3 regions of the Pseudarthrobacter sp. J1763 genome follow, and region 3 is predicted to be linked to each of the others. Evidence: riboswitches for the same ligand, from Rfam matches in the RefSeq annotation. Region 3 holds a riboswitch; each other region holds the start of a gene.
The links. Region 3 has a riboswitch for S-adenosylmethionine ahead of ACQQCD_RS08205 (DUF1737 domain-containing protein). Riboswitches for the same ligand answer to the same signal wherever they lie in the genome.
Positions count from the first base shown of each region.

Region 1 (9,833 bases), on a different contig from region 3:
GACCAAGTTCCGCCCGGACCTGCCAATTCGCCGGGAAGGCAAAGGAAATATGACCATCCGGGAAGGTATACGTCTTCAACGCAGGTGCCGTGGGTTTCTGAGCTGCGCTTGCCACGTTTTGAGTGAGTGAAGTTAAGGTGAGCGAGGAGTCAGCGGCGACCTTCGCCGTCGAACGCGCCGCCCCCGTGGCCGCAGACCCCGCAACCGGTGTCTGCGAACAAGCTGTGGTAGCTGCCAGCGCCAACACCAATGCGGCCCCCGCCGCGGCCTTGGTGAATCCTGTCTTGGTCAGCCCCGCCTTTGTGAATCCTGAAGCATGCATGGTGATTCCCCAATCCTGAACATCGTGCTTTGTGGATGCCGAGGCGCCTCTGCCCCGTCACCCTCTTAGTTGTCTGACGCACCGCGATTTTTACATCGGCTTGAAAAAATCTTTTCAGCCTTGCGGAACCCAACGGAATAACTGCGCGTAAAGGTTCCATAAAAACCGGGGATTCTGCGCGTGAACTGGGCCTACGCTCCAAGTAGTAAGCAACACTCACGCACTCGAAAGAACCCTCGTGACCACCCTGACCCGCCCACCAGCCGACCCTTCCCAGTACGGAGACAAAAAACTCCGCTTCCGCAATTGGCTCCTTGAAGGACTCCCCGATTCCGGACGGAAGGGTCAAGGCCCACACGGCAAACCCGAGCACGTGGAAAAGCCCCAGACTTGGTGGAAAGTGATGTGCCTGACCGGCTTGGACTACTTCTCCACGCTCGGTTACCAGCCGGCCATCGCAGCCCTCGCTGCCGGTCTGCTCTCCCCCTTAGCCACCATGGTTCTGGTTGCAGTCACACTTCTCGGCGCACTCCCCGTCTACCGCCGGGTAGCCAGCGAAAGCCCTCGCGGCGAAGGCTCAATCGCCATGTTGGAAAGGCTCCTCCCCCGCTGGGGTGGCAAACTTTTTGTCCTCGCGCTCCTCGGCTTCGCGGCCACTGACTTTATGATCACCATTACCCTCTCCGCTGCCGACGCCACAGCCCACGTGATCGAAAACCCCTTTGCCCCGGAGTTCCTACAAGGCCAACAAGTTGTGATCACCCTCGCGCTGGTGGCTGGACTCGGCGTCGTATTTTTGCGTGGCTTTAAGGAAGCGATCAACGTTGCAGTAGTACTCGTGGCAGCGTTCCTCCTGCTCAACACGGTAGTGATCGGCGTCTCCGTGGTTCACCTGTTCACCGAAGCACACAAGGTGAACGACTGGTGGGCAGCCCTGAACACCCAACACGGCAACCCGCTACTGATGGTGGGCATCGCGTTACTCGTGTTCCCCAAACTCGCTTTGGGCCTGTCCGGGTTCGAGACTGGCGTGGCAGTGATGCCCCAAATCAAAGGCCACCCCAGTGATACCGAAGAGAATCCCGCGGGCCGGATTCGTGGAGCCAAAAAACTCCTAACAACGGCGGCACTGATCATGAGCACGTTCTTGATCACCTCCTCCTTTGCAACAGTTGTGCTCATCCCCGCGGAAGAATTCCAGCCCGGTGGCAAAGCTGAGGGCCGCGCACTGGCCTACTTGGCGCACCAGTTCCTCGGCGACGGATTCGGAACCGTATACGACCTCAGCACCGTAGCCATCCTCTGGTTTGCCGGGGCCTCCGCCATGGCCGGGCTACTCAATTTGGTCCCCCGCTACTTGCCGCGCTACGGAATGGCACCTGCCTGGACCCGCGCAGTCCGGCCCCTGGTGCTGGTGTTCACCTTTGTGGCGTTCCTGATCACCATCATTTTCCAGGCCGACGTCAACGCCCAAGGTGGCGCCTACGCCACCGGGGTTCTGGTGCTTATGACCTCAGCTTCGATCGCCGTAACGCTGTCCGCCCGGCGGAAAAAGCAGCGCTTGGCCATGATCGGATTTGGTGTGGTGTCGGTGGTGTTCCTCTACACCACCGTGCTCAACTCAATCGAGCGGCCAGACGGTTTGAAGATTGCTGCACTGTTTATTGTGGCGATTATGGTACTGAGCTTTGCCTCGCGAATCCGACGCTCCTTTGAACTGCGCGCAACACTGGTCAAGCTGGACCGCACCGCCTTGGAATTTGTGTCCGACGAAGACGACGCTCCTGTCCGGATCATTGCGCATGAGCCTTCGCAAAATTCAGACGCCCGGTACAAGGAAAAACTGGACCACGCCAGACTCGCTAACCACCTTCCCGTGGACTGCGACGCAATTTTCATCGAAGTGATAGTTGATGACAGCTCTGACTTTGAACAAGAGCTGATGGTTACCGGCGTGACCCGCCACGGCTACCGAATCTTGGAAGTCCACAGCAACAACGTGCCCAACACTGTGGCCGCTGTCCTGCTGCATATTCGCGACGTCACCGGATTGATGCCACACATCTACTTCCGTTGGACCGAGGGAAATCCCATCGCCAATCTGAGCCGCTTTTTGCTCTTCGGCGACGGCGAAATTGCCCCCGTAACTCGGGAAGTGCTGCGCGAAGCGGAACCCGATATCACCCGCCGCCCCTGGGTGCACGTCGGCTAGGGCGGCTTCGCGCTCCCTTGCTAGGTCTTCCAGCCCAGTTACTCGCCTTCCCGCCCACGCCGGCCCCACAAAACCCCCACATTCCGGGGATCCTGCGGCGAGCGCATCAAGATTTTCCCGAGCAACTGGGCTGGAAGGCCAAGGAATCTGGGAAAACTTGTCCACATAGAGCACCTGAGCCGTAGCTTTGGAAGCCCGCATCGCGTGAACTCGTTGAATGGACCCCGTAGTAGCACTCAAAAAACATGGTGGTGTAGCAAGGACGCGCCAGCTGATCTCCAAACGGCTGTCATCAACAACGCGTGGTTAACATGTGCCAGCGCCGCAAGTCACTACGGCCTGTGGATACGCAACCCGCCCACACAGCTCCATTTGGGATGCAACCACGGCCACGGCTCTGGGTTTGTTCGGCATCGGACCGTCCGATTCGACGCGGAAGGCTTACTTCCGCTGGCAGCAGTTGAGGATGCGGTGATCCATGCACTCACGTGCCTACCTATCCCCGCCTCAACTGCCCTCGCCACCTCAGCTATTCGTCTTTGCGGTGTGCCCCTTGAATTACTGACCCAAGAGTTGAAGGGCTCATGCTCGGCCCCGGCGTTGCAACAATTGCGGGAGCTGGATATGCGCGCCGAGTCCATCGTGGAAGTGGATGGGTTCCAGTATCATTCGAGCCGGCAGTCCATGCGCAAGGACCTTCAACGCAACAACGCCTCAACGAGCCACGGTTTTAGGGTCCTCCGGTACATGCCGGAGGACATTTGGGCCCGACCAACCGAGGTTATTGCCCAGATTCAGCAGGTTCTGCGGGCGCAGGGGCGGTGAGGGCAAACGGGAGTATTACTGCCCCGTTGCGGCCGGTACAAGAATCCAGAGGACTTCGGTTTCTTCGCTGCCCGGGTTTTCCCAGCTGTGGGGCTCACGCCCGGGAAATGACAAGGTGTCCCCGGCGGAAAGTTCATAACGTTCATTGGTCATGATCAGGCTCAGTTTGCCTCGAACAACATGCAGGACATCAACATCGCAGTCCACGGCATACAGTTCGCTTTCGCCTTTACCGCGCGGGGCAATAACACCTTGGAGGACCTGGACGCGGCGTTCAGAACGGGCAGTGAGCAGCCGCTCAACAATTCCCTCGCCACCGAGTGAGATCCGCGGACCATCGCCATTGCGGGTCAAATGAGTTTCCGGAGCGGCAAATAGATCCCCCACGGAAACGGATAGCACCTGGCACAAGGTCACCAAGGAAGCTACCGACGGCGAAGTCAGGTCACGTTCCACCCTGCTGAGAAATCCTTTGGTCAAGCCAGTGGCGGCAGCAACTTGTTCGATGGTCAGGCGCTGGGATTGGCGGGCGGCCCTAATCCGGGAGCCGATCGCCACGGGGGTACTGCTGGGTTCTACGGGCAATGCCTTCATCAAAAACCTTTCACCGCTGGTTCGCGCAGCCTCGGCCAAACACCGTTGTTCCAGCCAGAGCCTGCCCAGGTCACTGGAGCCATCCTAAGGCGTGCCTTCAAAGCTCACTTGTTATGTCACGAGATTGACTGTTAGGCCCATCACATAATAGCGTGGCGGGCAACAAAGGTTGCCTCATAGGAAATATCCGCGTGGTCACCACCCCAACCTCTTATATAACGCTCTGAGGAGCTCCCCATGAATGCCGCTTCTGGCAACATCATCAACATCGTTATTGTGGTGGCATATTTGCTCGCCATGCTGGCGTTCGGCTGGTGGGGCAAGTCCCGCACCAAAACAACAGCGACTTCCTCGTAGCGGGCCGCCGCCTTGGTCCCCTGCTCTACACAGGCACCATGGCCGCCGTCGTACTGGGAGGCGCATCCACCGTAGGTGGCGTCGGCCTCGGCTACAAGTTTGGTATTTCCGGTATGTGGCTGGTGGTCGCCATTGGCGCCGGTGTTTTGCTGCTGAGCTTGCTCTTCGCCCCCACCATTCAGCGCCTCAAGATTTACACTGTTTCCCAAATGCTCAGCCTGCGTTACGGCCAGCGCGCCACGCAGACCTCTGGCATTGTGATGCTTGCCTACACCCTGATGCTCTGCGCAACTTCTACGGGCGCCTACGCCACCATTTTTGTGGTTCTCTTCGGCTGGGAACGTTGGCTGGCCATCGCCGTGGGCGGTGCCATTGTGCTGGTGTACTCGACTATCGGCGGTATGTGGTCCATTACCCTCGCTGACCAGGTTCAGTTCATCATCAAAACCGTGGGCATCTTCTTCCTGATGCTCCCGTTCACACTCAACGCAGCCGGCGGCCTAAACGGCATCCGCGAACGCGTTGACGCGAGCTTCTTCCAGATGGACGGCATCGGGGTCCAGACCATCATCACGTACTTTGTGGTCTACACCTTGGGTCTGTTGATCGGTCAGGACATTTGGCAGCGTGTGTTCACCGCCAAAACCCCTGCGGTTGCCCGTTGGGGCGGCGCCACTGCCGGTATCTACTGCATTCTCTACGGTGTGGCCGGCGCTTTGATCGGCTTGGCCGCCAAGGTAGCACTGCCCAATATTGACGTCAAAGCACTCGGCAAGGACGTTGTTTACGCCGAGGTCGCCACCAACATTTTGCCAATCGGGATCGGTGGTCTGGTCATGGCTGCCGCTGTTGCCGCCATGATGTCCACTGCGTCCGGTGCGCTCATTGCCGCAGCAACCGTGGCACGCGCCGATGTTGTTCCTTTTGTTGCCAGCTGGTTTGGGAAAACCATCAACACCAATGACACCGAAAACCCGGAGCACGACGTCAAAGCCAACCGTTATTGGGTCCTTGCTTTGGGCATCATCGCCGTGCTGATTTCCATGGCCGCGCAGGATGTTGTGGTGGCTTTGACCATCGCTTACGACATCCTGGTGGGCGGTCTACTGGTGGCAATCCTAGGTGGTCTGGTGTGGAAGCGCGGTACCGGAATCGCCGCTGCATGGTCAATGGCTGTTGGCTCCGTCCTCACTCTGGCACTGCTGATTGCCTACTCCGCTGGCATCATCCCCAGCGAGGATGGCGTGTACGCCAACGATCCCATCTACTGGGGCCTTGGCGCGTCGCTGCTGGTTTATGTGGTTCTCTCACTCCTGACTAAGCCCACTGACGCGGCTGTTCGCGCCGCATGGGACAAGCGTGTATCAGGCGCAGTTGTGGAAGAAAAAACGCCGGTAGCAGTTCCTTAGACGCACAGAGCACGTAACAAAAGCACCTCCTGCGGCGGTGCCGGATTCACAAATTCCGGCACCGCCGCAGTGCGTTGTAAGCTGGTGCGCAGCTTCAAGACTTGTGGTGCCAAGCTCCGACTTACCACAGACCAACCCCATGTTCGCGGGTGGTTCGGATGAGGAAGCGGCCGCGGCCAGAAGGCCGGGGCAAGAGCAACGGAAGGATCCGGCCGTGTCAGCCGCCCCCACAGACCGCTATTCAGCCCCGCAGCAACCAGTTCAGTTTCAAGAACCAATTCAGTTTCAAGAACCAGTTCAGTTTCAGCAATCGCTTAAGTACGACGACGCCGCGGACACCGCGTCCCAGCCCACCACGGTGCCGGTCCTGCCAGCCGTGGATCTAAATTTGGGCACCGTCACCATCTGGCGCTCAAGTGGGTCTCAACGGTATTGGTGTGCCGAGCCGAAGGAGTTGGCCCGAGCACTGAACAATGCTGTGGCTCAACCGGGCTGGGATGAAGTGAACGCTGTGCTGACTGTCCGTGTAGCCGCCATAGGGCACCGCCGTGGGAAACCTCTGAGCTTCACTCTGAAAGCCACAAATTAAGGTCTACCGAAACTTTTTCGCAAGGAATACCGGCCCAAAATCCGAGCCGATAAACGGTACAGTGATGGTTGCGCAACGGGGCGCCACCTTTCATTGAACCCAGGAGCCCGAGTTGAATTCAACGCCGGAAGAGCAGTCCGGAACCCACCAGCAAGCAGTTACTGAAGCTACTTCTGCAGACATCAAACGCTGGCGGCAGTACCTCGCCGACGAGCGCGCCGAAGCGGCCGTATACCGCGATTTGGCCCAGCGCCGCGAAGGCGAAGAGCGCTCAATCTTGCTCGCTTTGGCCGAAGCTGAGGGCCGGCATGAGGCTCACTGGGAGCAGCTCTTGGGCGAGCATGCTGAGCAGAAGCGTGCCGCCTCGCTCAACAGTCAGCTCCTCGGATTCTTGGCCCGGAACTTTGGATCCGTGTTCGTTTTGGCCTTGGCCCAGCGCGCCGAGGGCCGCTCCCCCTACGCCACAGACCCGGCTGCTACCCCGGCCATGGCCGCCGACGAAGCCATTCACGAGGAAGTAGTTCGTGGTTTGGCAACCCGCGGCCGTAACCGCCTCTCCGGCACGTTCCGCGCAGCTGTATTTGGCGCCAATGACGGCCTGGTCAGCAATTTGTCCTTGGTGATGGGTATGGCCGCGACGGGTGTGAGCAGCCAAGTTGTCCTCTTTAGTGGTGTTGCCGGCCTGCTGGCAGGCGCTTTGTCCATGGGTGCTGGCGAATTTGTTTCAGTCCGTTCTCAGCGCGAATTGCTCGAAGCATCACGGCCTACCCAGATCACCCTCCATGCAGCACCCCAGCTGGATGTGGATCAGAACGAACTAGTGTTGGTTTACCGGGCCCGCGGAATGAGCCAAGAAGCGGCCGAGCACCGGGCCGCCGAGCGCTTGGGCATTTTGAGCTGCGACTGCGATCCCAGCTTGTCCTTGCAGCCGGAATTGCCTGAGCCTGAGGACGAACACGAGGCTGTGGGTACCGCATGGGGCGCTGCCACCTCAAGCTTCTGCTTCTTCGCTTCCGGTGCCATCATCCCGATTTTGCCGTTCATCTTTGGGATGGCCGGAATGCCGGCGCTGATCGTCGCCGCCGTTCTGGTGGGCTTGGCACTGTTGGTGACTGGCGCCGTCGTTGGTTTGCTCTCCGGTACCTCCCCACTCAGCCGGGCACTGCGCCAACTGGCGATTGGCCTCGGTGCTGCCGGGGCCACGTACGGTTTAGGTCTACTGTTTGGTGCCACGATCGGCTAGGAGACTTTCACTCTCCCTTTCCGTTGGGTTATTTGGAGCGTAAAAGTTCGACGGCGTCTGCTACAGTATCCACCAAGTGGACGTGCCGCTCCATCGGCTTTCCCGCAGCCAGAGAACTCAGCAGCTGCCACACCGGGACCTTGTTTTGCCAATACGTCCGGCCCACTAAAACCATGGGCCTGACGGTCTCTGGGGTGCCGTAATAGTTCTCGCAAGCATCCTGGAAAACCTCTTGAACCGTGCCGGCAGCACCAGGCAGAAACACAATGCCACCGGTGCACAACTCGAGGAGGATTGCTTCGCGGATCGAGTTGGCGAAGTACTTGGCAATCCCGCTTGCGAACAGATTCGGCGGCTCATGACCGTAGAACCAGGTGGGAATCCCGAGGCTTGCTACGGGGCTTGGCACTGAGTTCACCACGTTTTGTGCAGCTCGCGCCCAGGCAGAAATTGAAGGACGAAAGCTCGGGACCTGCGCCAAGGACTTCAAAGCCGCCTGAAGGTCAGCGTCTGGCCCCGCACTCATCAACGCTCCGAGGTTCGCCGCTTCCATGGCGCCCGGCCCACCACCGGTAGCCACCAAAAAGCCCTCTTGAGCCAGTGACCGGCCCAATTCCGCAGCTTGTGCGTAGTCATCGCTCCCGCGTTGCGCGCTATGACCGCCCATCACACCGACCACCCCACGGCGAGTCTTGGTTTCAACGAATTCCTCGAGCGCATCACCAATGGCGTGATCGTGCAAGGCTGCTGCCAAGGTGGCATCCAAACTCCGCCTCTGCCCCACTCGCAGACTCCACTGGTACACCCGGGCGTCCAGGGTTTCCTCGTAAGGGTGTTCACTGACTCCGTTGTACAACTCCCCCGCTGTGTAGAGCGTGCCGCGGTATGGGTCAAAGTCGATCCCGCCGAGTTTGGGAAACAGCAGTGCTCCCCGTGAACGCAATGACTCATCCATCCCCGTGGCAAAACTGCAGCCTAAGAAAATGGCCCCCTGCGGGTTCAACCGTTTCAGCTCAGCCGATCGTTCTTGCAGGTCTAGGGACTGCACGTGCCAACCATGCATGGACCTAGCCCCAGCCGCCACTAGCTGGTCAAAGTGGGCCAGGGATTCCACTTCGAGCGAGCGCGGGCTAGGTTTCAACGATGAATGACGCGACATAATCCCACCCTATCCAGCGCAAGATGCACAATGGAGCATGCACCGTTTTGCCGCACCTGCCATTGGTATCCCTGTCCGCCTGAGCGACGCCGAGGGAGCCGATTCGCGGGTTGGGGAAGCTAACCAACTTTTCGACTTTATTGTCCAGCTGGTTCGCGACGCAGGCGGGTCTCCCGTGCTGTTGCACAGCTCGGATGACTATAACGCTCAGCCGCTGGACGGTGTGGTTCTTCCCGGCGGCGGAGACGTCAACCCGCAGCTCTACGGGCAAACGCCGATTCGGGAGTGCTACGACGTTAACCCCGCGCAAGACGAACTGGACCTTGCCATCGGCCGCCGGGCGCTCGCTGCGAAGGTTCCGCTTTTGGGGATCTGCCGCGGGCACCAACTGGTCAACGTCCTGTGCGGCGGCACGCTCATCCAAGACTTGCTCATCCAAGACTTGCCACGGCCTGCAGCTTCCGCCGTGAACAGCGTGGTTCACAGCATGGGCCCGGCCGTCGAAGGGCAAGAAACGGCCTGGGCCTTCCATGAAGTCAGCATCACTCCGGGATCCCTGGTGAGCCGCTTGTACTCCGGCGCTACAAGCGCCCGCATCGCCTCCGGCCACCACCAGGCGGTGGCAAATGTTGGCGCTGGGCTACTGGTTACCGCAGTGGCGCCCGATGGTGTGGTGGAGGGTCTCGAAGATCCAGACCGGAACGTTGTGACAGTGCAGTGGCACCCCGAGTCTGACGAACTCGACGCCGAGGACCGCCTCGCGCCGTTCCGCGCGTTCGTGTTGTGGTGCGGCGAGCTAGCGCGGTAGCTTTCCCGCTGAGAGTGCGACGGCGGGGGTGCGGTTAACTTCGGCGGTGGCACGCTTGGCTTGTGCGGCGGCGAAGATCATCACCACCAGACCTAGCAGGGTGATTCCGGCACCAGCCCAGATGGGTGAGGTGTAGCCGAGCCCGGCAGTGATTGTTACTCCGCCGAGCCAGGCTCCCAGAGCGTTGCCCACGTTGAAGGCTCCGATGTTGGCTCCGGAGGCAAGGGTGGGCGCGCTCGAGGCGTACTTCATCACGCGCATCTGCAGGCCCGGAACTGTAGCGAAGCCGAAGCCACCCATCAGGACAATCGAGGC
Region 1 covers NZ_JBNPEN010000002.1:67,872-77,704, reverse strand. Annotated here, with positions in the region: gene ACQQCD_RS02365 (hypothetical protein) at 1-115, opposite strand, end outside; gene ACQQCD_RS02360 (hypothetical protein) at 138-341, shown strand; gene ACQQCD_RS02355 (APC family permease) at 561-2,534, shown strand; gene ACQQCD_RS02350 (endonuclease domain-containing protein) at 3,006-3,359, shown strand; gene ACQQCD_RS02345 (helix-turn-helix domain-containing protein) at 3,375-3,953, opposite strand; partial or broken gene ACQQCD_RS02340 (sodium:solute symporter) at 4,191-5,719, shown strand; SAM riboswitch class IV at 5,812-5,921, shown strand; gene ACQQCD_RS02335 (hypothetical protein) at 5,934-6,308, shown strand; gene ACQQCD_RS02330 (VIT1/CCC1 transporter family protein) at 6,421-7,551, shown strand; gene ACQQCD_RS02325 (LOG family protein) at 7,580-8,710, opposite strand; gene ACQQCD_RS02320 (gamma-glutamyl-gamma-aminobutyrate hydrolase family protein) at 8,748-9,518, shown strand; gene ACQQCD_RS02315 (MFS transporter) at 9,507-9,833, opposite strand, start outside.
Region 1: it holds a riboswitch for S-adenosylmethionine, as region 3 does, so the genes downstream of both, ACQQCD_RS02335 (hypothetical protein) here and ACQQCD_RS08205 (DUF1737 domain-containing protein) in region 3, are expected to answer to the same signal.

Region 2 (9,833 bases), on a different contig from region 3:
TTGGCTCCAGTTTTGTGATCGCCGGTCTGGACAAGATCAAGAATGTGGACGACACTGCGCGGCAGCTCTCCCCCGTGCTGCGACGTGCCTCCGACGCTTTGCCTTTCCCAGCTGATGAGAAGCTCATTGCCCGAGTGATTGGCGGTGCACAGCTCGGTGCCGGTGCTTTGTTCGCAATCGGGAAGTTCTCCCGTTTTTCGGCATTGGTTCTTTCCCTCACCTCAGCCCTCAACGGCTACGTAGAGTGGCGCTCAGCGGACGCCAGCACCAAAGAAGGGCGTGCCGCGCGTCGCGAACAGTTGCTCAAAAACGTATCTTTGACCGGCGGCGTATTGCTCGCATCGGTGGATACGGCCGGGCAGCCTAGCCTTGCTTGGCGTGCTGAGCACCTGGTCGCGGACACCAAAAAGGCAAGCAGCAAGCAGCTCCGCAAAGCAGACAAAGCAACCCGTAAAGCAGTCGACAACTTCGTAGGAGCCTAAGCGCCAATGACCGCTCGAACCGAGGCACCCGCTGGGGGCATCGCCAGTAATGCTCCCAGTGCGTGGCCGGCACCGTTTGCCGAACGCCCCGTTAATGCCACAGTCACCGTTCCCGGTTCGAAGTCTTTAACCAATCGCTATTTAGTTTTAGCCGCGCTGGCTGAAGGCCCCTCCAGGTTGCGCGCCCCTTTGCACTCGCGTGATTCGGCGCTAATGATCGCGGCATTAGTGCAGTTGGGGGCCGTAATCCAAGAGATCGACGGCGATTCAGCCTTTGGTCCTGATCTCTTGGTGACGCCCATTCCTGCAGGCCTTCCTACCGCGAGTACGAACATTGATTGCGGCCTCGCCGGAACGGTGATGCGATTTGTTCCGCCAGTGGCCGCTCTTCGCAACGGCGTTACGGTCTTCGATGGCGACCCGCACGCGCGCAAGCGCCCCATGAACACCATCATCTCGGCGCTAGGCGCCTTGGGAATTCAAACGCAAACGCCCGACGGCGAGGTGGCAACTTCTCTGCCATTCGCTGTCTCCGGAACGGGTGAAGTTAAGGGCGGTCACATTGTGATCGATGCGAGCGCCTCTTCTCAGTTTGTCTCTGCGTTGTTGTTGGTAGGTGCCCGTTTTACCGAGGGCCTTCACCTCGAACATGTGGGCCAGACGGTCCCAAGCTTGGATCACATCAACATGACGGTGGAGGTTCTTCGCCAAGTGGGTGTGACAGTTGATAACTCGGTTCCTAACCACTGGGTGGTGGAACCGGGAGCCATCAGCGCTTTCGACCAGCGCATTGAGCAGGATCTTTCTAATGCTGGCCCCTTCCTGGCCGCTGCACTGGCTACGCATGGCACCGTCAGGATCCCCAACTGGCCGGAAAAAACCACCCAAGTGGGTGACCAGTGGCGAAGCATTCTTGCCCAAATGGGCGCCACCGTAACGCTCGACGGCGGGACACTCACCGTAACTGGCGGGCCCGAGATCAAGGGGTCCACCTTTGATGAAACCAGCGAATTGGCTCCTACAGTTGCCGCATTGTGCGCCTTGGCTAACAGCCCCTCGCAATTGACCGGAATCGCACATTTGCGCGGTCACGAAACCGACCGGCTGGCCGCCCTTGTGGCGGAAATTAATCGCTTAGGTGGCGATGCCGAGGAAACCAGCGATGGCCTGATAATTCGGCCCGCCAAGCTCCGTGCCGACGTCGTACGTAGTTACGCTGACCACCGAATGGCGACCGCCGGTGCCATCCTTGGCCTCGCGGTACCCGGCGTTGAAGTCCAAGACATTGGCACAACGTCTAAAACCATGCCTGATTTCCCCCAGTTGTGGCATGCGATGCTCGCCCAGCACGGTGGTGACTAGCATGGCCCGTAGTCTGCAGTCCTGGGACGAATCCGATGTTCGGGTCCGGCCCAACAAAAAAGGTTCACGTCCACGCACTAAGGACCGCCCGGATCATCTTGAAGCGGTCATCGGGCGCATTATCACTGTTGACCGTGGCCGCTACACCGCGATCGTTGATGAGGACACCAGCACAGAACGAACAGTTATAGCTGCCCGAGCCCGTGAACTGCGGCGTAATCCCGTGGTTGCTGGAGACTTCGTTGCGCTAGTGGGTGATGTCTCTGGAGCGCCGGACACACTAGCCCGTCTGGTGCGAGTCGAAGAGCGACGCACCCTGTTGCGCCGTAGCGCTGATGACACGGACCCGGTGGAACGCGCTGTGGTAGCCAACGCAGACCAACTGGTCATTGTGGTGGCCGCAGCCAACCCAGAACCTCGTACCGGTTTTGTTGACCGGGCACTTGTTGCAGCGTATGATGCCGGAATTGCGCCGTTGCTCTTGGTCACCAAGGCGGACGTCAAAGATCCAGCACCTTTCTTGGCCAATTACGCGAATCTGGATTTGGAGATTGTGATTAGCCGGACGGCGGACAATGGCGCCTCCGGTATCGATGCCCGCTCCGACGACGGACTCTCAGCAAGTCTCGACGAGGCAGCTGTGAAGCAGCTTCGCAGCTTTTTGGACGCCAAAGTCACGGTGATGATCGGTCACTCCGGTGTTGGAAAATCCACCATGGTTAATGCCTTAACTGGTTCCCAACGAGCCACCGGCGGGGTAAATGCTGTTACTGGTCGCGGCCGCCATACTTCCAGTTCGGCCCTGGCACTCAGGCTTACTGATTCGCCAGCGGGAAGTTGGATTATCGACACCCCCGGCATCCGCTCCTTTGGTTTGGCTTTGGTTGACCCTGACCGGATCATCCGCGCTTTCCCTGACCTCGAGCCGGGTACCGATTCTTGCGAACGTGGCTGTAAACACAACACCTCGGCTGTAAATTGTGGTCTTGACCCGTGGGTTGCTGAGGGACATGCCGGAGCGGCCGGTGCTGAGCGCCTACTGTCCTTCCGCCGGCTATTGGGTACAGACCCCCGCCAAGAAGCCCGCGAGGGCAAGGAATTGGGCACCGTCAACTAGGCGTTACTTCGCTCCAGAGCTCCCACCTCCCAACCCTCGGGCGGATTTACCGGTAGCGTGGAAACATGACTCTTGCGCCACAAAGCTACAACGATGACCTACGCCTGGCCCACGTTCTTGCTGACTCTGTAGACGCCCAGACCATGGCCCGCTTCAAAGCGCAGGACCTCAATGTTGAGACCAAGCCGGACATGACGCCCGTGACGGACGCTGACAAGGCTGCCGAAGAATCCATTCGCGGCCAACTCTCCCGTTCCCGCCCGCGCGACGCTGTGCTGGGTGAAGAGTTTGGCAGCTCAGGTCATGGGGCACGACGCTGGATTATTGACCCGATCGACGGTACTAAGAACTTCATTCGCGGTGTTCCCGTGTGGGCAACGCTGATTGCCCTTGTTGACGAGGGTGAGCCGGTTGTTGGGGTGGTGAGCGCACCGGCACTGGGCAAACGCTGGTGGGCAGCTCAGGGAATGGGCGCCTATATGGGCCGTTCCTTGGCTTCCGCAACTCGTTTGCGGGTTTCTAATGTCACAGAGCTCTCCGACGCTTCGATGTCTTACTCGAGCCTGAGTGGGTGGAAGGAACGCGGAAATCTCGACGAGTTCCTAGCGTTGACTGAAGACGTATGGCGCACCCGGGCCTACGGAGATTTTTGGTCCTATTGCATGGTCGCCGAAGGTGCAGTGGACATTGCCTGCGAGCCGGAATTGAACCTCTATGACATGGCCGCTTTGGTTCCGATTGTTACTGAGGCCGGTGGGCGTTTTACCTCGCTCGATGGCGCTGATGGCCCCTTTGGCGGCAACGCCTTGGCGACCAACTCGATTCTTCACTCCGAGGTTCTGCACCGTTTGAATCCCGAGTTGGACGACCTCTTGAGTAACTAGCACCTCGAAGAACTGCGGCTCAGGCAAAGCGGGCGTGGAAACACGCTTCACACAACACGTAACATTTCCCGGAGGCTTGAGCTCGCCGGGATGGGTACCTTAGTGTTTTTGGCAGGTCACGAGTGCCAGCGCTAAACCCCGGTTTGCTGGTCGGCAACCCTCCTATCGCGGTGGGGTGCCCCGGGTGACGACCTGGCTGGCAATGAACCGTTGCTGGCAAGCGCGAACCCCTCAGGGGTTCCTCTCCGATGAGGTCACACATGTCTCTTGCTCGCCTGTCCCCCGCCTTCACTGCCGAATACTCTGCTCAGCAGGCTGTTTCTGCAGTTCGCCCGCTTGCTGCAGTCACCGGTGCCGAAATTGTTGCCCCACTGATCCAAGGTGGTGGTGTCCGCTACGCCAACTTGGACTACGGAGCTTCCGCTCCGGCGCTGAGCGTGGTTTCCGCCTACTTGAATGAGATCCTCCCCTATTACGCCAGCGTCCACCGAGGCGCTGGCTATGCCTCGCAGATCAGCACCTCGGTGTACGAAAATGCTCGGAACATTGTGCGTGACTTTGTGGGCGGCCGTCCTGATGACACGGTGATTTTCACCCGGAACACCACCGATTCACTCAACGTCTTAGCCGGCTCCCTACCAAGCGTTCATGGCAGTCCACTCGGCGAAGTTCTCTACTTGGATATTGAGCACCACGCCAATCTGCTCCCTTGGCAACGGTTGCCACACCGCAGCGTAGTGGCGGAGTCAACGATTGAGGCGACTGTCCGGGCCCTGGATGCTGAACTCGCTAACGGCGGGATTTCCTTGCTGGCAGTCACGGGCGCCTCAAATGTCACCGGCGAAGTTCTGCCGCTACAGCGACTAGCCACACTCGCTCACCAGCATGGTGCACGGATTGTTGTGGATGCTGCTCAATTAGCTCCGCACCGCCGAATCAATATTTCGGAACTGGACGTTGACTATCTCGCGTTCTCCGGCCACAAACTGTATGCACCGTTCGGCGCAGGAGTGCTGGTGGGACGCAGCGACTGGCTCGATGAAGGCACCCCGCTTCTTGCCGGTGGCGGTGCCGTCAAGGAAGCTCGGCTGGATTCGGTGACGTGGACTACCGGTCCGGCTCGCCATGAAGCTGGCTCGCCCAACGTTTTGGGTGCAGCAACCTTGGCCCGGGCCACCCAAATTTTGGCCAGTCTCGACGAATCACAGTGGATCGGTCACGAAGCGGCCATCCGTGACCACCTTGTTGAGGGCTTGAGCTCCATTAGCGGGGTGAAGGTTCACAAGATCTTCCCTCAGGATCATCTGGACACCATTGGTGTAGTGAACTTTTCGGTAGAAGGTTACGACGCCGGACTGGTGGCCGCTTACTTATCTGCAGAGCACGGAATTGGGATTCGTGACGGTAAGTTCTGCGCTCACCCCTTGTTGAAGCGGCTTGGGCTGCCAGCTGGATCATTGCGGGCCAGCTTCGGCGTTGGATCCCGCCTTGAGGACGCAGAACGGCTTATCAAGGCTGTGACCGAACTTCGCAGTAGTGGCTTGGGGTGGGACTACGTGATCGACGCTGGTCGTTGGGTTCCTGCCAACGATTCCCGCAACTACCCCGATTGGGCGCCGAATACTCCGGGAACAGCCGGTGCAGCACCCTGCTCGGTCTAAAGTGGAAGCGGTATAAAACTCGCCCCACTTCTTGGAAGGATAGCCACGCGTGATTGGCGGTCCCAAAATCCACCACGAACGTCGCCGTGAGCTCGGCAAGGCCTTCGAAGATGGTGCCGAACACTACAACGAGGTGCGCCCTGGGTACCCGCTTGAGATTGCTCAGTGGCTTGTGCCTGAGGGCGCACGGCGGGCTGCAGACTTGGGCGCCGGGACGGGTAAATTCACTGCCCGCTTAGTGGAGCTTGGACTCGAAGTCAGCGCCGTGGATCCTTCCGATGACATGCTGATGCAGTTGAGGCTGGTCCTGCCCACGGTGTCGTCCTATCTGGGCACTGCAGAATCCACTGGCCTGTCCGCCCAGACATTCCAAGTAGTCACTGTTGCCCAAGCGTGGCACTGGGTTGACCCGCACCTTGCGAGCGAAGAGGTTGCCCGGATTCTGACTCCGGGTGGGGTGTTAGGGCTGGTGTGGAATCAACTGGACACCACCATCCCCTGGGTTCATCGCCTCTCACGGATTATGCATGCTGGTGATGTTCTAAAACCCGACTTTCGGCCCGCCGTCGGATCTGAATTCGCGGCCCTCGAATCTCTCACCATTCATTGGGCGGATCCGCTGACGCCCGTGGGCATCATCGAGCTGGCGAAATCGCGCAGTTTTTATCTCTCTGCCAATGACAAGTCTCGTGAGCGAATGCTGCACAACCTTCACTGGTATCTATATGAGCACTTGGGGTACTCGCCCACAGATTCAGTGCACTTGCCGTACCGCTGCCACGCTTGGCGAACACTCAAGCTCTGAGCGGCACTGGGCATTGCCTTCTTATGTCTGCCCAGCTAAAGTTTCGGTGAATCTAAATATTTTATTAAGGAACATCGAACTAGTGTGCGCTCGCCCTCGATGACGATGGCGACTACAAGGAACATTCACCATGAGTCAGCCATCCCCCACCACTATCTCGGTACAGACGCATCGCGTTTCTCGCCGTGCCCTCCTGGGCCTTTTGGGCCCGGCATTCGTTGCGGCCATCGCGTATGTAGATCCTGGGAATGTGGCGGCTAACCTCACTGCTGGCGCAAAGTACGGCTACCTACTGGTGTGGGTCCTCGTCGCGGCAAATGTGATGGCGATGCTGATCCAATACCAATCAGCGAAACTTGGAATTGTGACCGGGAAGTCGCTACCCGAACTGCTCGGCGAACGCCTTCCGCAAACGGCTCGGCGCGCCTACTGGCTCCAAGCGGAACTCGTTGCCGCCGCTACCGATATCGCCGAAGTTGTTGGTGGGGCGCTAGCCCTATGGCTATTGTTCGGCATTCCACTGCCGCTGGGTGCCTGCATTGTTGGGGTCATCTCCATGATCCTGCTCCTCGCCCAGGGAAATAACCGCCAGCGCTCCTTTGAACTAATCATTGTTTTCCTCCTGGCGATCGTGACAGTAGGTTTTTTGACCGGGTTAGTCTTCAGCCCGCCCGACGCCGGTGGCGTAGTTGCCGGGTTAATCCCGCGCTTCGCGGGCCCGGACACTGTACTGCTAGCCGCGAGCATGTTGGGCGCAACGGTGATGCCACATGCGATCTACGTACATTCGGCGCTGTCCCGAGACCGGCACCGCCCCAGCCCTCACGTCCACGTCCCCCCAGCCGCCGTTGCACGACTTTTGACAGCCACTCGAGTGGACGTTTTAGCCGCATTGGCGCTGGCTGGCGTGGTAAATATTGGCATGCTGCTCTTGGCAGCATCCACCTTGGGTGGTCAAGACGGTACTGATAGCATCCCGGGTGCACACGCTGCGATCGTAGCTAGCTTGGGCCCGGTGGTGGGAGTCATTTTTGCCGTAGGTCTATTGGCTTCCGGACTCGCTTCAACCTCCGTTGGTTGTTACGCCGGCGCCACAATTATGGCTGGGCTACTAAAAATCCGTATTCCGCTTTTGGCCCGCCGAGTGGCAACACTATTGCCTGCGATCGTCCTACTGGCGCTTGGAGTGGATCCCACTTGGGCGCTCGTTTTGAGCCAGGTAGTGCTCAGTTTTGGGATTCCCTTTGTTCTAATTCCACTGATTCGGTTGACGGGAAACGCTGAAATTATGGGCAAATTTGTGGACCGTTGGCCGCTGCGCATTGCTGCCATGACCAGCGCAGCACTCGTAGTGGGGCTCAACGGGGTTCTGTTGTGGCTCACCGTGGTTGGCTCCTAAACCCGGTAGGCTGGAACTCGTGAAGACCCCTGTTACCTCATCCTCAATAGAGGACTACGTGAAGGTCATTTACAGCTACACGGAGTGGCAGGAAAAACCCATCACTTCCTCCCAACTAGCTGTCAGACTAGGGGTGGCCAACTCCTCGGTATCGGAGATGGTGCGCAAACTCAAGGAGCAAGGCCTAGTTGATCACCAGCCTTATAGTGCCGTAACACTGACTCCAGAGGGCCTCCGCTTAGCCTTGGCTATGGTTCGGCGGCACCGTTTGATTGAAACGTTCCTAGTTCAGGAACTTGGTTACAGTTGGGACCAAGTTCATGACGAGGCCGAGCAGCTGGAGCATGCTGTCTCTGACACCTTTATTGACCGGATGGCTGAAAAGCTCGGCAACCCCGCCAGGGACCCCCACGGCGATCCCATCCCAAGCGCCGACGGAACCATCATTGTCCCGCCTGCTCACCAACTGTCCGCGCTCGATGCCGGCCACCTGGGGCAAATCACTCGCATCAGCGACGAGAATCCTGATCTCCTGCGCTACCTTGCCGAAGAATCCATCGCCGTAGACACCAAAATTGAACTAATTGGTCGCCGTCCCTTTGGTGGGCCACTCATGATTGGCATCGGCACTGGTAGGGACCGCCGCGAAATTGATCTTAGCGATAGTATAGGCGCCGCTCTCTGGGTTAGCAGCACCACTGCACATGCTGGCTGCACGCTTTCGGAGGCAATCAGTCCTGCCAGACACTCCGCTGAGAGCACCAAAGCGTGAAGGGCCAAGTGCTGACTGCAGTAGGCGGGCACTCTCGCCGTACTTGGCTCGCCGTCGCCGTAGGTGGCTTCATAGGCACCGAGATACGTTACGGGCTGAGTCTCTTAGAACCGCACACCACCGGAATCCCCTGGATCACCCTGGCCATCAACGTTGGGGGTAGCTTTGTCCTGGCTGTCTTGAGCACGTGGTGGATAGCCCGCCCCGGAACAGCCATGTGGATTCGTGCAGGCATCGGCCCCGGGACCCTAGGCTCGTTCACAACATTTTCCGCTGTGGCCTTGAGTCTGAATACCTTTGCCAGCACGGGGAGGATCGGCTTATTTTTGGGCTATTTGGGGCTTTCACTCGTCCTGGGGTTAGCGGCGGCCGGTGCAGGTTGGATCACAGGGCAACGCATAGGCGCTGGCACAAGCCCTCTAGATTCTGACAACCCAGCCCTGGGCGCCCCAAGCAAAGATCAAATTCCGAGGGGCCGGGCATGAATCCCTTGCTGCTGACTCTCGTGATCGGCTTCGCGGGCACACTTGGGACGCTCGTCCGGTTTGCTCTGGACGGTTACTTCGCGTCCAACCACCCGCATCATCGGCACTGGCCGTGGGCAACGTTCTGGGTCAATGCGGTTGGTTCGTTACTGATCGGCCTAGCGTTTGGGTGGGCTCATTCCGGGCACCTAAGCAGTGGCTGGCAGCTTGTCATCAGCACCGGTTTGGCTGGTGGTCTGACCACGTTTAGCTCATGGACTACTGCAACTGTGCGTCTCATCAGTGAAAAACGCGTTGTGGGTGCCGTGCTGAATGTCGGCGCCAACTTGCTCGTAGGCATCACTGCTGCTGGAGTGGGGATCCTGCTGGGTGAGCTGCTCTAATGCGCCCGCCGGTACAAGTAGAAACCCAAAGCCACATGCACCACAGCCAGAATGGTCATCACCAGCGCCAATACCGGTAGGGAAGCCAAAAGCAGCAACAGTGCCGCGACTAAAAAGAGGCCCAAGGTGGCGACTGGCAGCAGAGGCCAGCTCAACCGTCGTCGTGCTTTAGGTGCCAAGAACCCTCCCCAGACACTGACCACAATCGCCGCGACAACCAGGCCAAGAACAATTCCCCACGGGCCTGGGACCAAACGAATCATTGAGAATCCGAAGGCGGCCAGCATGGCCACTTCGAGGACAAAAGACAGCACCGCATGGAAGACGTCTAGAGGCTTCAACTGCAGAACTAGAGTGTTTCGTTGGCGTCGTCTGCGCTGCTCCACGTCTGGTGTCCCCCTTGGCTTGGGTAAGAATCACGGATATATGAATCCTACCCAAGCGCCTACCAGCGGTGAGCTACATCTATCACCACGCGGCTGC
Region 2 covers NZ_JBNPEN010000001.1:343,016-352,848, reverse strand. Annotated here, with positions in the region: gene ACQQCD_RS01665 (DoxX family protein) at 1-482, shown strand, start outside; gene aroA (3-phosphoshikimate 1-carboxyvinyltransferase) at 489-1,844, shown strand; gene rsgA (ribosome small subunit-dependent GTPase A) at 1,846-2,961, shown strand; gene hisN (histidinol-phosphatase) at 3,027-3,845, shown strand; SAM riboswitch class IV at 3,960-4,074, shown strand; gene ACQQCD_RS01645 (aminotransferase class V-fold PLP-dependent enzyme) at 4,106-5,506, shown strand; gene ACQQCD_RS01640 (class I SAM-dependent methyltransferase) at 5,556-6,311, shown strand; gene ACQQCD_RS01635 (Nramp family divalent metal transporter) at 6,442-7,710, shown strand; gene ACQQCD_RS01630 (metal-dependent transcriptional regulator) at 7,730-8,482, shown strand; gene ACQQCD_RS01625 (fluoride efflux transporter FluC) at 8,491-8,967, shown strand; gene ACQQCD_RS01620 (fluoride efflux transporter FluC) at 8,964-9,350, shown strand; gene ACQQCD_RS01615 (YrdB family protein) at 9,347-9,736, opposite strand; gene ACQQCD_RS01610 (AMIN-like domain-containing (lipo)protein) at 9,796-9,833, opposite strand, start outside.
Region 2: it holds a riboswitch for S-adenosylmethionine, as region 3 does, so the genes downstream of both, ACQQCD_RS01645 (aminotransferase class V-fold PLP-dependent enzyme) here and ACQQCD_RS08205 (DUF1737 domain-containing protein) in region 3, are expected to answer to the same signal.

Region 3 (9,833 bases):
CCGAACGCTCCAAGGATCCCCACCATCACCAGAATCAGCACAAGGTCGGGGCGTTCACGCACGTAGCTCAGGCCATCCAGCACTTGGTGTTTGCCTCTAACCACGGCAGGTGCTGGTGAGAGGTCAGCGATTCGGATGCGCAACAATGACACGATGACGGCTGCGAAGCTGGCCGCGTTGAGTAGGAAAACCGGGCCTGTGCCGATCCATGCGATCAGCACGCCGGCGATGGCTGGGCCAGTGAGCCGAGCGGTATTGAATGAGGCAGAGTTCAGCGCTACAGCGTTGGCTAGATTCTTGGACTCCACAAGTTCAGAGACAAACGCCTGCCGCGCTGGCCCGTCCACTGCGCTTGCCACGCCTAGGATTAGTGCGGCCAGGTAGACCTGCCAGAGCTGTGCCGAGCCGGTCATAACCAGTAGGCCCACAAGGAGTCCGGTGAGGCCCATGGCCGTCTGTGTCCACAGCAGGATGATGCGTTTACGGTACCGGTCAGCAAGGACCCCGCCGTAGGGGCCCAGTAGCAGCATGGGTAGGAATTGGAGCCCGGAAGTAATACCGACGGCGGTTCCTGAGTGGTCGGTCAGGATCGTCAGCACTAGCCAGTCTTGTGCGATTCTCTGCATCCAAGTGCCGATGTTGGACACCAGTGCACCGCTAGCCCAGAGGCGGTAATTGCGGTTTTCAAGAGCGCGGAACATTGACTTCATTTGGCGCTCATTTCCTGCATGATGTGTGCAGCGCGGCTGAGGGTTGCCTGGTCCTCTTCGCTGAGCCCGGCGACGCGTTGAGCAAGCCATGCCGTCCGCTGGTTTCGAGCCTCATTAAGCACAGCTTCACCGGCTGGTGTGATGGATACCAGGATTTGGCGCCGATCCTCGGGGTGCGGTGTCCGCTCCACAAATTGCTGGTCCGTGAGAGCGTTGACTATTCGGGTCATGGATGGCGCCTGAACGTGTTCCAGTTCGGCGAGTCCACTCAAGGTGTGTGGGGCGCCTTGAAGATGGGCCAACACGGTGTACTGGCCGGGTGTAATAGCGTCACCGGTGCCTTCGATGCGAAGCCGCCGGGAGGTTCGCATCACTGCGGTCCGGAGCTCAATGGCCAGCGTGTCGGCGGGGCTTTTCTGCTCTGATTTTGCGCTGTGTTCTTGATTGCTTGGCATCGGTTCTCCGCAGTTTCGCTAATACTTAGCAGGGCTAAGTAGCAATGCTAAGTATTCTCCTAAAGGCGCAACAATGCAAGGAGTTATTAGATAGCGCGGCCCCTACTTAGGGGGCGCTGGGGATCCTGAAACGGGCTGCTCGGAGACGTCTAGGACCCAGCGGACGGTTGACGGAGCCTCTACATGAACCGAGAATTCCGGGCCAGCAGGAGTGTCCAAAGCAGAGGATAGGCCGTACGGTTCATTTGTTCGGCAAGGCAGTACAACGTGCAGTTCAGAGTTGAGGGTCACTTTCAGATCTCCTGGACCCTGGCACAGAGCCCGGATCAGGATGGCAGGGCTCTTTGTTTCCAGCGGGCCGGAATCGTAGCCGCCGGTTCGTTCTGGAACGGCAGTCAGCATTCTGCCCTCAGTGGGCCCCAAAAACCCGAGGGACTTGTCACTGGGCGAGGCCGATAGTGAGATGTCGCTCGCGGGCGTATTTGGCTCGCTAGTGGTTTGGGTGGCGCTTACCGTAGGGTTGGTCGAAGCCGCAGAACCGCTCGGTGAAGGGCCCGGCGCTGCCGTGGAGCCGTCGTCGTAAGTGCACGCAGAAAGCGCCACGGCAGTGATCGCAGCAACAGACCATCCCAGCGCAACTTTGGACCTGAATCGCATCATTTCCCCCACTCAACAGTGGAGTCAATGTACACCAAAGTCGCGCTAGGTGGCCGTCACAAAGGAACCTTAGGCAGCGAGCGCCCGATCGAAGTCGGCGATGAGGTCCTCAGGGTCTTCGAGTCCCACGGAAAGCCGCACCACGCCGTCGCTCAATCCAATCGCCGCACGCCCCTCGGGGCCCATGGCCCGGTGAGTGGTGGTGGCCGGATGCGTGATGAGTGATTTGGAGTCGCCCAGGTTGTTGGAAATATCCACAATCCGCAGCCCGTCCAGTAGGGCGAAGGCCGCTTCCTTGGCCGTTCGCCCGTCAGTTTCAGCCAGTTCAAAAGTCAGCACCGTGCCGCCAGCCTTCATCTGCTTGACGGCCAGATCGTACTGCGGGTGGGACTTCAAAAGCGGGTACTTCACCCAGCTCACACCCGGCTGCTGTTCAAGCCACTCGGCAAGGCGAAGCGCTGTGGAGGACGAGCGAGTGACCCGCAAATCCATGGTCTCCAGCCCCTTGGTCAGTACCCAGGCGTTGAAGGAGGATAGCGCCGGGCCGGTGTGCCTCATCAGGTTCCTGACCGGGCCGTCAATAAATTCTTTGGTGCCCAGAATGGCGCCACCCATCACACGTCCTTGACCGTCGATGTGCTTGGTGCCTGAGTAGACAATGACGTCAGCGCCCAAGTCTCCGCAGCGCTGGAGTAAAGGCGTGGCAAAAACGTTGTCCGCCACAACTTTGGCCCCCGCCGCGTGGGCAAGTTGTGAAACCGCGGCAATGTCCACAATTTCTTGCATGGGGTTGGACGGGGATTCAAAAAAGACTGCTTGTGTGGGGACTGAGAGGGCTTCCCTCCACTGATCCAAATCTGGGCCGTCAACGAATACTGTTTCAACGCCCCAGCGGGGAAGGATTTCATTCAAGATCACAAAACAAGAGCCAAAGAGTGAGCGCGAAGCTACTACTCGGTCCCCGGCGGCCAACAGTGCACCGAGTGCGGTGAACACAGCAGACATGCCGGAGGCCGTGGCGAAACATGCCTCGGTGCCTTCTAGAAGCCGCAGTCGCTCCTGGAAAGTGGCCACGGAGGGATTGCCATAGCGGGAATACACAAAGCGTTCGTCTTCGCCCGTGAACGCCCGCTCAGCTGCGGCCGCGCTCTCGTAAACGAATCCTGAGTTCAGGAACAGCGCCTCGGAAGTTTCCTGGAAACCAGTCCGGTCCAAACCTCCACGCACCGCCTGGGTGGTGGGGCTCCAAGATTCGGCGTCAGGGTTAAAAGTCATAATTCAGCGCCCCAAATTGGTAGGTAGCCCGCTGTTCTTCCAGCCGTTCACTATCCGGTCCCCATAAGCGTCTGGAACGCCTTCGAAGCCCTCCAGTATGTTGAAGGACCTAAAGCCGGCAGCGGTAGCTGCCTCGGCTGCGGCGATGGACCGCTGACCTGAACGGCACAAGAAAATCAGTTCGGCGTCGTCGTTCTTTGGTGCTTGTGCACGCAAGTCATCCAGAAAGTCCGGGTTCTGCACGCCACCGGCGAGGTTCCACTGGATAAAGAGGGCGTCGTTGGGTGTTTCCTTGGTTTCCGGGATGCCGATGTGTGCCCATTCCGCCTCGGTACGAACGTCCACCAGCACGGCTCCGGCCAGCAGTTTTTCCCACGCCTGGGCGGGTGTGAGGTCGCCAGCGTAGCTCATGCCTGGCCCTGTGCTTCCTTCAAAACCACTGCCTGGGCGGCGATCACGGAGGTGCCGTTGAAAGTGACGGACGGGCTGCCGTGCAGTTCGTAACCGTCGGCAAGGGCCGCGGAGATCCGCTCGCAGAATTCGCGGGTGTCAGGGCCGGTGATCAGACGGTAGGCCAGTTTTTCTGTGGGGGCTTGCTCGGTGGTTGCCGGTACGGATTCGGCGAGGATTTCAGACATCCGGGTACTCCTTTTCTGCGCGCTTGCAGACCGCGTTCCGGCCTGCCGAGTATTCACCTGAGGCACCCCGCCGCGGAAGGGAGGGTTGCCGACCGGTCAGTCAGGGCCTGGGACCGGTGCTCATTACTCAGCAAAAACATAGCACCGATAACGACGCCGGGACGTCCCGGCGTCGTTATGTTGCGTAACGCTGTGGTTGGTTACGCCGTTTTGTCCTCGTTGTGGTGGGCGATTAGCTCGCGCTTGAGGATTTTGCCGCTGGGGCCGGTGGGGAACGCGTCCATCACTTTGATCACGCGCGGGTATTTGTACGCGGCAAGGCGTTCTGACCCGTACTCGAGTAAGCCTTTTTTTGTAATGGTGCTGCCCGGTGTCAGGACCACGGCGGCGGCGATTTCTTGGCCGTGAACTTCGTGGTCCACACCGTAAACCGCCACGCTCACAACGTCCGGGTGGGCGCTGAACACTTCTTCAACTTCGCGCGGGTACACGTTGTAGCCGTTGCGGATGATCATTTCTTTTTTGCGGTCCAGGATCCGCAGGTATCCCTCTTCGTCTTTGGTGCCAAGGTCGCCGGTGCGGAACCAGCCGTCCACCACGGCCTCGGCGGTGGCGTCGGGGCGGTTGAGGTAGCCCTTGAAGAGGTTGTGTCCGCGGACCACGAGTTCACCGAGTTCGCCGGTGGGCAGTAGCTCGATCGAGTCGGTGACTTCCGGGCGGGCGATCTCTACGTCAACTCCCCAGACTGCGGTTCCCACGGTTCCGGGGCGCGGCGGGACCCCAACGTGGTTGAAGCTGGCCACGGGGGAGGTCTCGGTGAGACCGTATCCTTCGTAGATTTCGGAGTCATACACCTCGCGGAATCGGTCCATCACGGCTAGGGGCAGTGAGGCGCCGCCGGAGATGCAGTACCGCAAGGCCGTGGGGCGTTCTGGGTTCTCTTTGGCTGCTTCCAGGAGGGCGATGTACATGGTGGGGACGCCGAAGAAGACGTTGATTTTGTGCTGGTTGACGGCTTCTAGGGCGGCGGCTCCGGTGAACTTTGGCAGCAGCACGATGGTTGCTCCGGCGCGGATTCCGGCATTGAGCACACAGGTCTGGCCGAAGGTGTGGAAGAGCGGTAGGCCGCCGAAAAGCACGTCGCCGCGGCGGACGTCGAAGGTGCTGGTCAATAAGGTGTTGACCTGTTCTACCAAGGCAAAGTGGCTGCCGAGCGCGCCTTTGGGTTTGCCCGTGGTGCCGGAGGTGTACAGGATGGTGGCGGTGTCTTCGGGGGCGCACGGGACGTAGCTGGGGATGGGTTCGGCAGCGGCGGATTCGTCTTCGACCCGTGCCGCTTCGGCGCCGCCTTCCGGAACCAGAACCGTCAAAAGTTCGACGCCGGCAGCTTGGGCACCCTTGGCGCCTTCGCCCAAGAGCGGGGCGGCACAGATCAACAATTCAGCGCCGCTGTCTTGGAGGACGTACTCAATTTCGTGGCCTTTAAGGAGGGCATGGAGCGGGACAACCACGCCGCCCAGGGCCAGAATGGCGTAGTAACAGCGGGCAAAGTCGGCAACGTTAGGGATGAGTACCGCTACGCGGCTACCGGGGCCAATTCCGCGCGCCCGCAACGCTCCGGCGTAGGCACGGGTCTGATCCCATAGTTCGCTGAAGCTGGTGTGTTCGTCCCCTACGACGAGTGCTGTGTCTTGAGGGAAACGCTTGGCAGATTCCGCCAAGATCGCCGCTACGGAGATGGTGCCGAAGGCGTCTTTGCCCGGCTGTGCTGCTTGGTTCATGCTGTTCGGCCTCATTCAATCCTGGGAGAGGTGAGCAGAATAATCCGCGAGGAACTTCTGCTCAGGTGGGCCAAGACTAGAAGTAGAAGTGAAGCCTGCGCAAGGGGTTTGGGCCGGTTGGTTTGGCGATAGCTACTCGCAGGTAGGGTGGGTACATGCCTCGAGAAGTCCAGAAGCCTGCCGGTTACGACGACTACAACGACGAATTGCTGGCAGCGATTTACGACGCCGACAACCCCGATGGCCCGGATCACGACTACTTCCGGTCGTTGGCGGCAAAGCTGAAAGCCGAGAGAATTACGGACCTCGGCTGCGGGACGGGAATCCTGACCGTCACGCTGAGCGCTCCGGGGCGAACCGTCGTCGGAATCGATCCGGCGGCTGCCATGCTGGACCGGGCTACTTCCCGGCCGAATGGTGCCTCGGTGGAGTGGCGTTTAGGCACCTCGAATTTGATCGATGACGGGGAAAATGACCTGATCCTCATGACGGGAAACGTTGCCATGCACATCCTGGGCGAGGGCTGGCATGCCACCCTCAAGGACATCGCTAGGGGTTTGAAGCCTGGGGGAAAGCTGGCATTCGAGACCCGGAATCCGAAGGCGCGGGCGTGGACAACGTGGAACGAGGACGGCACCGAGCGGAGCACCGCCGTCGGGCGTCTGTGGGAAACGACGGCGGTAACGGCGCCGGACGCGGCGGGGTGGTCACCATGCGCTGCCACAACGAATTTATTGACGCGGGGCACACGGCCGACGTCGAGCAGCGCCTTCAGTTCCGTACGCTCAGCCAAGTTTCTGAGGACTTGGAGCGTGCCGGCTTAGCGGTGGAAAACGTCTGGAACGGCTGGGACCGCTCGCCATTTACTGGGACAGCGGCGGAAAAAACCATGGTTTTTGAAGCGACGCGCACGATAGGCGGTTTGTTGTGGACTTGAACAATAATTGGCGGCGTTCTGTGATCGCTATTTGGCGTCATCGGCTACCAGGGAGTCATCAACCGCGACTGAACCCGGCAGAAGTCCCAGCCAAGGCGCCGGGCGATAGAACGTCGCTCTGAATCTTCCGAGGCTGCGTAAGACCTCGGCCGCTGTCTGTCCGCTGTGCATGAGGCTTCGGGCATTGCGTATTGGGCTTTCGGTGATGATTCGCGGGCGAGCGCGTCGAGCGCCGAGAATCATCTATCTTGATAAATTAGTTCGAGACGAACGCTGACACTGCTTTTGGAATTCGAACGACATGAACGACCGAAGGTCGATTTACGAGCAGGCATCTCTTCAGCACGACGGGAACTGGTGGAGCAAAGCAGGGCCGATGTTGGAATCTGCTTCCGCTGTGGCTACTCAGCCTACGGCGAGTCCCGCGGCCACGAGGTCGGGCAGGCCGCGCGCGGCAAGCGTTTCCCAGATTTGGTAGTCGTCACTCGGCGCGATCGCGCCAGAGCAGGGTACAGCTATCACGTTCAAACCCGCATCGCAGGCGCTGCGCAGCCCGGCGGGAGAATCCTCGATGGCGACCGAGCCGGATGTGGGCAGATCCAGCCGTTTGAGGGCGAGCACGTACGGATCGGGGGCTGGCTTGTGCCTGGTCACCATGTTCGCCGTCACGATTTGAGCGAAATAGGGTCGTGGTAGCTGTTCCAGGATGTCGATGACATTCATCTCGAGCGACATCGTCACCAGAGCCTGCCGGACGCCATTCTGGTGCGCAGTCTCGAGCATTTCTAGAGCCCCAGGCCGCCACAGGACTCCGTCCTGGCGATTCAGGGTTCGCATCCGTTCAGTAAGTGCCGAGGTGAGCGAGCCTAGCGTGCCTGCCGCTCCGCGTTCCCTCAGCATGCCTGCCAGCATCGGGATAGCACGACCGGAGATATCCACCGGTGACGGCCTCCACTCTTTAATACCCGATTCCTCAGCGATCTCCCAGCAGACGGCCGCCCATCGTTGCTCGCTGTCGATCAGGGTCCCGTCGAGGTCCCAGAGCAGGGCGCCTCCGGACTCAGCGGACACGCGATAGCGATCGCTCGATGCGGCGGCCGGTCTCAGCGTCGAAGAGCTGCGCGTCCTCGTCGCCGAAGCTCAGCGACACGGAGTCGCCTCGACGCACGCGCACGCTCTGGTCGGTACGGACTGCGAGTCTGACATCGCCGACCGTGACCTCCAGGATCCGGGTGGAACCTTCGAAGATAGTGGTGTGCACAATGGCAGTCGCATGGTACCGGCCCGTGCTGTCGATTCGCACGTGCTCCGGACGCACTCCGACCCTCACCTCTCGGGCGGTGGTGCGCTCCTCAACGTCACCGAAGATAGTGCGGTAGCCGCCATCGACTGCCGTTCCAGGGAGAAGATTCATCGGAGGAGACCCTATGAAGCCCGCAACGAACACCGTCGCCGGCTCGTTATAGATTTCATCGGGCGTGCCAATCTGCTCGAAGCATCCCTTGTTGATCACGGCAATCCGGTCGGCCAAGGCCATGGCATCGCTCTGGTCATGCGTGACGTGGATCGACGTCGCCCCCGTCGTCCGCATCAGATCGGCGATTTCCTGGCGCAGCGCGATGTGCAGCTGGGCATCGAGCCCGGACAGGGGCTCGTCGAGTAGCACCAAGCGAGCCTGCCGGGCGAGAGCTCGGGCGAGGGCGACTCGCTGCCGCTGGCCCCCCGACATTTGCCGGGGTTTACGGTCGAGTAGATCCTCGATATCCATCCGCTTCGCGAACTCCAGACCTCGCTGACGCGCCGCGGCACGATCCAGACCCAGGCCGTGCCGAAGGCCGAGGGTGATGTTCTCGAGCGCGCTCATGTGGGGGTAGAGCGCGAAGTGCTGGAAGACGATGGCTACATCGCGTTCGTGGGGCGGGAGATTCTGCTGGGGTTTCCCTCCGATTAGCACGTCGCCGGAGTCAAGCGCCTCGAGTCCAGCCACAATGCGAAGCAGGGTGGACTTCCCCGATCCAGAGGGCCCGAGGATGACGAGGGATTCACCGGCGGCGACCTCGATTGAGACGTCGTTGACCGCGGTTACGCCGCCGAATTGTTTGACTAGATGGCGAAGGGAAACCTCAGCAGACATGTTCGTGCTCCTTTGTTTGTTTACTTCGTGAGTGCGCTGATGCGATCGGCGGTGCTGGGAACGACGTCGTTGACGTCTTCGCCCTGGTCGACCATCGACTGCACCATGTCCTGCAGGTACTGGTTGGTGCGTCCAAGGTTTTCGCCAGCCCAGCCAGATCCGGCAACCGGGGTGCCCTCGTATCGCCAGGCGTAGCCGAGCGGGCCGTCGGCCTCGGGGCGCTGGAGCAGTTCGGCTTTGGCCTCGGTGTCGACCGGGATGTAGCTATTGGCCAGCGAGCTCGTCAGGATGACCTCAGGGTCGAGCATGGCGCCGATCAGCTCGTTGCTGAACGCAGCCCGGCAGGCATCGTCGGAGAGCACCATCCAGCCGTTACCACCCGCGGGGAGCTTCGCGGTGCCGCCGTCAGGGATCGGCATGTCCGAGATAGTCCAGTCGAACGAGTCGCCGATGCTGGCAGCCACGCTCGCGCCCACGGCGGGCGTGGCAAAGAAGTAGGCCACGTTTCCCTGCGTGAACTGGGCGATCGAGTCTTGCCAGCTCACCTGGTCTTCGAGCTTTTCGTCGCCGATGGTCTGATAAATCTTGAGCGCTGCCCGCCCTTCCTCGCTGTCGAAGCCCGCGGTGCCGTCCTTGTTTACGAACGTGCCGCCACCACTGCCGACGAAGGCCTGGACAAACCACCAGGCGATGTTGTCACGAGGGATCTGGATCGGGGTGGAGACGTCCGTCTTTTCCTGGATGGCACGCGCGTCCTCGAGGACTTCAGAGTGGGTGGTCGGCAGTGCGTCGATGCCAGCGGACTCGGCGAGGGTGGTGTTCGTGTAGAGCACGGGCACCGAGATCTGGAAAGGAGCGACGTAAGTCGTACCGTCGACCGTGCCGACGCTGAGATAGTCCCGGTCGTAACTGTCGCGGAGCGAATCAGTGTCAATCGCCTGTGGGCTGTATTTCTCCACCCAGAATTTGAGTTGGTCCAGGCCAAGCATGATCACGTCGGGACGGGATCCAGCGGCGATGTCAGCGACGACCTGCTGCGTGAGTTCGTCGTAGCTGGTGCCCTCGGGAGCAGCCTTGAGGTTGACGGTTAGGCCTGAGTACTTCTTCTCCAGCGTCTCCTTGCCAAGCTCGGCGGCGGCTTGACCTTGGCTGGCGTATTGGGCGGAAATGGTGACGCCGCTCGGATCGCAGGAGCTGACGTCGACCTGCGCGCTCGGAGCGGTCTCCTGGGCGGCCGAGCAGCCGG
Region 3 covers NZ_JBNPEN010000006.1:140,805-150,637, reverse strand. Annotated here, with positions in the region: gene ACQQCD_RS08230 (MFS transporter) at 1-710, opposite strand, end outside; gene ACQQCD_RS08225 (MarR family winged helix-turn-helix transcriptional regulator) at 707-1,165, opposite strand; gene ACQQCD_RS08220 (hypothetical protein) at 1,268-1,825, opposite strand; gene ACQQCD_RS08215 (O-succinylhomoserine sulfhydrylase) at 1,892-3,097, opposite strand; gene ACQQCD_RS08210 (rhodanese-like domain-containing protein) at 3,101-3,508, opposite strand; partial or broken gene ACQQCD_RS08205 (DUF1737 domain-containing protein) at 3,508-3,735, opposite strand; SAM riboswitch class IV at 3,750-3,863, opposite strand; gene ACQQCD_RS08200 (long-chain-fatty-acid--CoA ligase) at 3,936-5,516, opposite strand; gene ACQQCD_RS08195 (class I SAM-dependent methyltransferase) at 5,672-6,340, shown strand; gene ACQQCD_RS08190 (HAD family hydrolase) at 6,859-7,524, opposite strand; gene ACQQCD_RS08185 (ABC transporter ATP-binding protein) at 7,514-8,587, opposite strand; gene ACQQCD_RS08180 (ABC transporter substrate-binding protein) at 8,608-9,833, opposite strand, start outside.